DNA from 4 places in the Vibrio sp. YMD68 genome. Region 3 is predicted to be linked to each of the others. Evidence: predicted binding sites of a transcription regulator. Region 3 holds the regulator's gene; each other region holds the start of a gene.
The links. The regulator PurR, encoded in region 3, represses purine synthesis genes. The targets are predictions, from matches to a motif close to TNANGNAAACGTTTNCNTNA.

Region 1 (2,210 bases), on a different replicon from region 3:
CGTTATTGATATGCCATTTGAGATTGTCAAAACCGGCAATAAGCGCATCTGAATCCGCATGAAAGATGGAGCTCGGAATACTTTGCCCGGGTTTAAGATCATAATGCCCAGAGTTTGCTTTAAGCCCTCTTAATGTCGCGACGATTACTGCACAGTCGGGGGCCTTACCGGATTCTTGTGCTTTGATATTGCACGCTTTTTCAAATCCCATGTCTGAACCGAAACCGCCTTCAGTTACCGTGAATTCGGCTAGCTTGTTGGCAATGTTGTCTGCGATAATGGATGAGTTACCATGCGCGATGTTCGCAAAAGGGCCAGCATGGATAAGCGTAGGAACCCCTTCCAACGTCTGCATTAGAGTAGGCTCTATGGCATCTTTCATGCTTACCGCCATAGCACCAGCAACTTGTAAGTCCTCTGTTGTGACAGGGTCACCATAAATGTTGTAGGCGACAACAATTCGGCCGATACGGGCTCGTAAATCGCTGAGGCTAGAAGCTAACGCAAGGATAGCCATAAGCTCTGAAGCTGCAGAAATATCGAACCCATCCTCACGTTCGAACCCGTTGATGGTTTTGTTGGTTTCGTTGATCCCTACGGTCACCATACGCAACGCTCGGTCGTTATGGTCTAGAACGCGTTTCCAAACCACATTTTTAGAATCAATTTTTAACGCTTTTAGCCCCGTTCGGCTCTCAAAGTCACTATAGCCATTACGTTGTTCATGATAGATACGAGCATCTATGGCAGCAGCAGCGAGGTTGTGTGCGGCAGTAACCGCATGAATGTCACCAGTGAGGTGAAGATTGAGTTCATCCATAGGGGCAACTTGAGAATAACCGCCACCAGCAGCGCCACCTTTAACGCCAAAGACAGGCCCCATCGAGGGCTGACGGATACAAGCGACTACCGATCGGTTCAGTTGCTTCAACCCTTGAGAGAGACCGATCGTTGTGACTGTCTTACCTTCACCGAGTGGGGTTGGAGTGATTGCGGTCACGACAACAAGCTTGCCAGAGGCAGAATTGTTTAGCCGTTTTAAGCTCGAAAGGGAAACTTTTGCTTTGTATTTACCCAGGGATTGAAACTCGTCTTCTAGGAGACCCATTGAGGCGGCTACCGTCGTAATTGGTTGGAGTTCAGAATGGCGACAAATTTCGATATCAGACAGCATAAAATCCTCATGCAGGGAGTAATTAAAGCGAGGTAAACGTTTGCGTGATGATAATAGCGTTAATATGTGCTTTGTAAAGTGCTATTTTACCTAATCATATGTTGTGATTATATCAGGGATTATTTAGGGTTATCGATGTATTTATCAAGAAAGCGTTAGTGGTGAACGGAATTGATTAACGGCATCTATTGTTGAGCGGAAATTGAAACCGAATGGAGTCTGAAAAATTGGTCATTGGTACAAATTAACTGTTTGATCGTTGCATTCCTGTAAACAAATGTTGAGATTGATTGTGCGTCATTAATGATAGGCTACTGCATTTCTAAAACACTAAGCAATTTCGTGCGCTTCTTGGCTCGTCATCATTGAAATGCAGTTTTTACCAGAGCTTTTCGCTTCATATAATGCGATGTCTGCGCGTTGATAAGAGTTTTCGATACTTGAATCAACGTTGCTGACTCCTCCACTGACCGAGACAGAATGCTCATGGTGCAGGTAAATAGCCGTTCTTAGCCTGTTTAGTACTATCTCAGCTTCTGCTAGAGGCGTGTGTGGCATGATTAGACCAAACTCTTCGCCGCCTATTCGAGCAAGGAAATCGGTTTCTCTAATCTGATCTAAAATGATGCTCGACACAGACTTGATGACTTTGTCGCCTTCAGAGTGGCCAAGTTCGTCGTTGATACGTTTAAAATTGTCGATATCAATGATCGCGATGCAGGATTGATATTTGTCTGGGTAACGGCGCGATCGTCTTGCTTCTCTTCGGATTTGCTTATCAAATTTACGTCGGTTCCAAAGGCCACTGAGCGCGTCTTTTTCACTAAGATCCCTGAGGCGATTTTCAAGTATCTTACGTTGGGTGATATCGACGAACGAACCTACGTAGAAAATAACCTTCCCCTCATTGTCCGTAACAGTTTGGATTCTGAGAATTTCAGTAATAAGAGAGCCATCTTTGCGCCTATTCGTGACTTCTCCTTCCCACATTCCATCCGCTAACAACTGTTTCCACATCTGCATATAAAATTCTTGT
Region 2 (2,210 bases), 460 kb from region 3:
CGGTATAACGAGTCGGCTTGTGATTCATGGCAAGAACCACATTGAGCGCTACGGTTCCAAGTAAAGACAAACCAATAACCATAGGAGAAACAAAAAAGAAGGAAGCGAACAAAATAGCCACATCAATCAGCATTTGAGTTTTTCCCACCGAAATGCCAAATCGATCTTGGATCACTAAACATAGAACGTTAAAGCCTCCGAGGCTTGAACGATGTCGAAATAAGATCAACATCCCCAAGCCCATTAATAGTCCGCCAGCGATTGCGCAGTAGATTTCATTGATCATATCTAATGTAATGACCAAATAAAGGTGATCAGCAAATACGGAGACTAATGCGCCTGATATTGCACTGTTGATCGCAAACCGTTTTCCAAAGCGCTGCCATGCCAATAAATAGAAAGGGCAGTTAATGAGAAAGTATAAGGTACCAAAAGAGACGGAAACGATTTGGCTTAATAATAAAGCAAGCCCTGTTGTCCCGCCCGTCAGTAAGTGTGCCGACTGGAGAAAGAATACGCCCTGAGCGACTAAAAAAGTCCCGGTTAAAATTGCAATCCAATCTTCTTTACTTGAGTGTTTTTCCATCAACTTGATTTTCTTCTAGGGAATATTGGGGCGAATAGTAGAGAAAAGATGATCTTTTCGGTAGCTAGAGAGATAAAATTAGGGTAAACCTATGTAATTATCGTTTTACAGGGTGTAAAGCGAAAACTTGACAGTAAGCTGCTTGTGGGTGATCAAGGTACGACAAGCATTATAAAGCTTATCAGTCATTATGAATAAACTGCATGATAAAAAGTGATTTTGCTCTTTATGATATAGATCAAATTATGTAGAATGCTTTTCATAAATTCGACCTACGTAAACGTTTGCGCATGGTCGTTGTGTGGTTTTTTTGAAACTTTCAGTACAATCTGAGTCAGGAGATACAGATGCTAACACGTGACATGAACATTGCAGATTATGATGCAGACCTATTTGAAGCGATCCAGGAAGAAACGGTTCGCCAAGAAGAACATATTGAGCTTATCGCTTCTGAAAACTACACCAGCCCACGTGTAATGGAAGCTCAAGGCTCTCAGTTAACGAACAAATATGCAGAAGGTTACCCTGGTAAACGTTACTACGGTGGTTGTGAGTTCGTTGATAAGGTTGAAACATTGGCAATTGAGCGTGCATGTGAACTGTTTGGCGCACAATACGCAAACGTACAGCCACACTCTGGTTCTCAAGCAAACAACGCTGTTTACATGGCACTACTGAATGCTGGCGATACTGTTCTAGGTATGAGTCTCGCACACGGTGGTCACCTAACTCACGGTTCTCCAGTAAACTTCTCTGGTAAGCTTTACAACATCATTCCTTACGGTATCGATGAAGCCGGTCAAATCGATTACGAAGAGATGGAAGCGCTAGCTATCGAGCACAAGCCTAAGATGATCATCGGTGGTTTTTCAGCTTACTCTCAAGTTTGTGATTGGAAGCGCATGCGTGAAATCGCTGACAAAGTAGGTGCTTACTTCTTCGTAGATATGGCGCACGTTGCTGGCCTCATCGCAGCAGGTGTTTACCCGAACCCAGTTCCACACGCACACGTTGTGACAACAACAACGCACAAAACGCTTGCGGGTCCTCGTGGTGGTCTTATCCTTTCTAACGAAGGCGAAGATCTTTACAAGAAGTTGAACTCAGCAGTATTCCCTGGAGGCCAAGGTGGTCCTCTAATGCACGTTATCGCGGGTAAAGCAGTAGCGTTCAAAGAAGCGTTAGAGCCAGAATTCAAAGAATACCAAGCTCGCGTAGTGGCTAACGCAAAAGCAATGGTTGCTGAATTCCTAGCTCGCGGTTACAACATCGTTTCAGGTTCTACAGAGAACCACCTGTTCCTCGTTGACCTAATCGACAAAGACATCACAGGTAAAGAAGCCGATGCAGCACTAGGTTCAGCTAACATCACTGTTAACAAGAACTCAGTACCAAACGACCCACGTAGCCCGTTCGTTACGTCTGGTATCCGTATCGGTTCTCCTTCTATTACTCGTCGTGGCTTCTCAGAAGCAGATGCGAAAGCTCTTGCTGGCTGGATGTGTGACATCCTTGATAACATGGGCGATGAGTCTGTTATCGAAGCAACCAAAGCAAAAGTGTTAGAAATTTGTAAGCGTCTACCGGTTTACGCTTAATTTTTCTGCCTTAACTGTTCTATTTC
Region 3 (2,210 bases):
GCTTTTTGCTTCAGCGAGAGTGGCTGCGGAATCTGACATCCAATCATCAGGTAACGCATAATATTTGGTTACGACAGGGTGTCCGCGCTTTTTATAGACATATGGCATATAGCCTTGCTGCTTGAACTTTTTAACGGCAATGCTATCGGCTCTTATGTGAAGTTTGTCATTTACAACAAGTGCAAACATTGTGTCTTCAACAAAAATACCGAAACCGCCAAACATTGAACGAGACTTTACTCGTCCAAGCTGTTCAAACAGCCTCATTGAGTCTTTTAGTATTGGTTTATCCATGCTGTATGTTCTCGGTGTATGTTAAATACGCCACCAAATCAGGTCCGAGAGGTTAGCAAAATATGCAGAAACTGTGTCATTTACGGGTAAATTTTATGTTTGCATTGCTTGCCATCGGTAACCCCGCTACCTACCAACTCCTGTGATAAACAGAATGTTTGGTTAAGGCCGGAGGCTTTGCGTCCCACCCTTTCAAGTGGTTTGCCCTGTGCGTGACTAAAAATAAAGCTTTGATCAATCTGAATGAATATCACTAAACCGCTTGGTTACTGTGATGTTCATCCAACAAATTCATCTCAATAATGAGTCTAAACTATAACATATAATTAGCAAGTAAAGAAAAGCCAGTCAACACAGCCTACTTATTGAGATCCTTTACGGTGTTTCGTTCTACGATTTCAGGGTGCATCTCAAATATGCGCTTTTCATGATCTTTATCTTTGATTCTCTCAAGCAAAATTTCAAATGCATTTTTACCTACACGACGTTTGGGTTGGTGTACGGTCGTTAGTGGAGGCGAAAAGTATTCAGCAAGCTCAATATTGTCATAACCGATGACAGAGATATCGTTAGGAACGTTAATCCCTTTTTGCCCTAAGCGACTGATTAAACCGAGAGCCATCGTGTCGTTGAAACAGAAAATGGCCGTTGGTTTGTTGTCCATCGCTGCAATTTGGTCTGCCGCTAAGACAGCAGTATCACACTCAAAGTTACCTTCTAAGATCCAATCTTCATCGATTTTCAGGTTGGCTTCTGTCAATGCACGCTTAAAGCCTAAAATGCGCTCTTGGCATGCTGCTTTTTCAAAATGCCCGCTGAGACAAGCAATATCTTTATGGCCTTTATCAATCAGGTATTTTGTGGCGAGATAACCCCCTTCTTCTGAATTATCGATTATTTTATCGGCCTGGGAGCTTTCCGGGCCCCAATCCATCACAACCTTTGGAATGGTTGAGTGACGGTCAAGCATTTCTCGGAGTTCTTCAGTAAGGTCCGAACACATGACAAGAATGCCATCCACTCGTTTTTCGGCCAGCATTCGAATATAGTCACGCTGTTTTTCATAGATACCGCCGGTGTTACAAAGAATCAGCGTGTAGCCTTGGCGATAACAATAGCTTTCAACACCGTCAATGACTTCAGAAAAGAAAAGGTTTGTAGATTGAGTGACCAGCATACCAATCGTACGTGTTGTATTGCATTTTAAGCTGCGGGCAACGGCACTTGGGGCGTAGTTGAGTTCTTCAACGGCTTTATTCACTTTTTCTTGTGTCGTTTCTGCCACGAATCGCGTTTTATTGATAACGTGAGAAACCGTGGTCGTTGATACGCCAGCTAAGCGAGCAACATCTTTAATTGTGGCCATAATTCTTTTCCTGTTAATTGCTGTTGCAATTCCATTCACTAACAAAGCGTTTCAGTGCTTACATGAGCAAAAACATCTTACATCAGTAAAAACACAAAAACCGCCAATAATAGCGGTTAGTTAGTCATTCTTTTGTCGTTATTATTTTAATTTTAGACTTCATGTGAAGTACAAGCAATGAAAAGCGGTCATATTCGCGTGATCTAAAACTACAATTAGACAATATCATGGTGTTTATATTGAGTTTTTACTCGCCAGCTAAGTATTGGCAATCGAGTTCCAGAAAAGCACCCATCAATTCAGATACCGCAGCATAGAAACCGAAATCATCCAATTGCTGACATTTATGAGCAAATTGCGGGACCCAAGATAACAAGTAGGTTGAGATAAACTGTTTTTGCTCAATCAGTGCTTGGTCAAGATGCTTTTCGATTTCAACTTCATTGGAACGGATAATCAGGTGACCTAAAAAATCAAGTTCAATAGCGATATGATCAGCCGGTTCATTGAGGGTTTCATGAACGGTCACATTATGCTTCGCCATCAGCTC
Region 4 (2,210 bases), 1.2 Mb from region 3:
CATTATGTTCTATTTAACAATTACTTCGTACCAAAAATCTTATCGCCAGCATCACCTAAGCCAGGGACAATATAACCTTTGTCGTTCAACTTTTGATCAATGGCAGCCGTGTACAGCTCAACGTCCGGGTGCGCTTTCTCTAATGCTTCAATACCTTCCGGCGCAGCAACCAGTACCAACACCTTAAACTGAGTACAACCCTGCTCTTTTAGAAGATCAATGGTCGCGATCATTGACCCGCCAGTCGCTAGCATTGGATCAACAACAAGCGCGATACGCTCATCGATGTTAGAAGCCAGTTTATTGAAATAAGGGACCGGTTCTAGTGTCTCTTCATCTCGGTAAATACCCACAACGCTAATGCGTGCACTTGGCATATGCTCAAGAACACCATCCATCATACCCAGACCTGCACGCAAAATAGGCACTACCGTTACCTTTTTGCCTTTCAGTTGATCAACCTCTACAGGGCCATTCCAGCCTTCAATAGTCACTGTTTCTGTTTCAAAATCAGCTGTTGCTTCATAAGTAAGTAGACTTCCGACTTCGGTTGCTAACTCACGAAAACGTTTCGTGCTGATATCACCTTCTCTCATTAGACCAATTTTGTGTTTTACAAGAGGGTGCTTAACTTCAACCACTTTCATTTTCATCTCCGGCATTTTTAGTATTTTTGAACAAACCCTCAGATTATACACGATAACAAACTCTATTTCAGGATGGATAGATCAATAAAAAAACTCGCGCAAACGTTTGCTCTTTATGTTTAAGCACTGGTAGAATAGCGCCGTTTTCATATCCAACTTAAATCCGAGGACTTCCCTGTGAGCGCAAATAACTCTTCTCTAAGCTACAAAGACGCTGGTGTTGATATTGATGCAGGCAATGCGCTTGTTGACCGAATTAAAGGTGCGGTAAAACGTACTCGTCGCCCTGAAGTGATGGGTGGCATTGGTGGGTTTGGCGCACTGTGTGAATTGCCAACTAACTACAAGCAACCTGTTTTAGTATCTGGCACTGATGGCGTAGGCACTAAACTCCGCCTTGCTTTGGATATGAACAAGCACGACACAATTGGTATCGATTTAGTCGCTATGTGTGTAAACGACCTGATTGTTCAAGGTGGCGAGCCACTATTCTTCCTAGACTACTACGCAACCGGCAAGCTTGATGTCGATACCGCTGCAGACGTTGTCACCGGTATTGCGGAAGGTTGTATTCAAGCTGGCTGTTCACTTATTGGTGGTGAAACCGCTGAAATGCCAGGTATGTACGAAGGCGAAGACTACGATGTTGCTGGTTTCTGTGTAGGTGTTGTTGAAAAAGAAGACATTATTGATGGCACCAAAGTCGCGGCTGGTGATGCGCTTATCGCGGTTGGTTCAAGTGGACCACACTCTAATGGCTACTCTCTTATTCGTAAGATTCTTGAAGTGTCTGGCGCTGATAAGACGGAAGAACTAGACGGACGCACTATCGGTGAGCACCTTCTAGAGCCGACTAAAATTTACATTAAATCAGCACTTAAGATGATTGCAGAGCACGATATCCACGCGATCTCTCATATCACTGGTGGTGGTTTCTGGGAAAATATCCCACGCGTACTTCCTGAAGGTACCAAAGCGGTTGTTGATGGTTCAAGCTGGGAATGGCCTGCAATCTTCAATTGGCTGCAAGAAAAAGGCAACGTGACCACTCACGAAATGTACCGCACCTTTAACTGTGGTGTTGGACTCGTTGTTGCCCTACCTAAAGACCAAGCAGACGCAGCGGTGAAACTGCTTCAGCAAGAAGGTGAAAACGCTTGGGTTATCGGTGAAATCGCTCAAGCAAAAGCGGGCGAAGAACAGGTTGAGATCAACTAAATATGAAGAGCATAGTTGTTTTAGTTTCAGGGAATGGTTCTAACTTACAAGCGATTATCGATGCTTGTGAAACCAGTATTGATAGCGGTAAAGTGACGGCTGTTTTTTCGAACAAGGCAACGGCTTTTGCTCTTGAGCGAGCAAAAAAAGCGGGCGCAGATGGTATCTTTATCGATCCAGAAGCCTTTGATACTCGTGATGCATTTGACAGGGAATTAATGCGTCAGATGGATGGGTATCAGCCTGATTTAATCATTTTGGCGGGTTACATGCGTATTTTAAGTGGCGAGTTCGTTCGTCACTTCTTAGGCCGAATGATCAATATTCACCCTTCACTACTGCCGA

Region 1: the regulator PurR is predicted to act here: its motif matches at 1,203-1,222, upstream of QF117_RS04600 (formate--tetrahydrofolate ligase).
Region 2: the regulator PurR is predicted to act here: its motif matches at 859-878, upstream of glyA (serine hydroxymethyltransferase).
Region 4: the regulator PurR is predicted to act here: its motif matches at 742-761, upstream of purM (phosphoribosylformylglycinamidine cyclo-ligase).

What each region holds. Positions count from the first base shown of each region.
Region 1 is NZ_CP124613.1:1,021,876-1,024,085, reverse strand. It holds gene QF117_RS04600 (formate--tetrahydrofolate ligase) at 1-1,174, opposite strand, end outside; gene QF117_RS04595 (sensor domain-containing diguanylate cyclase) at 1,505-2,210, opposite strand, start outside.
Region 2 is NZ_CP124614.1:802,664-804,873, forward strand. It holds gene QF117_RS09820 (YitT family protein) at 1-586, opposite strand, end outside; gene glyA (serine hydroxymethyltransferase) at 934-2,184, shown strand.
Region 3 is NZ_CP124614.1:1,262,469-1,264,678, forward strand. It holds gene QF117_RS11955 (TfoX/Sxy family DNA transformation protein) at 1-294, opposite strand, end outside; cyclic di-GMP riboswitch class I at 408-510, opposite strand; gene purR (HTH-type transcriptional repressor PurR) at 653-1,660, opposite strand; gene torD (molecular chaperone TorD) at 1,908-2,210, opposite strand, start outside.
Region 4 is NZ_CP124614.1:2,456,660-2,458,869, forward strand. It holds gene upp (uracil phosphoribosyltransferase) at 21-647, opposite strand; gene purM (phosphoribosylformylglycinamidine cyclo-ligase) at 825-1,865, shown strand; gene purN (phosphoribosylglycinamide formyltransferase) at 1,868-2,210, shown strand, end outside.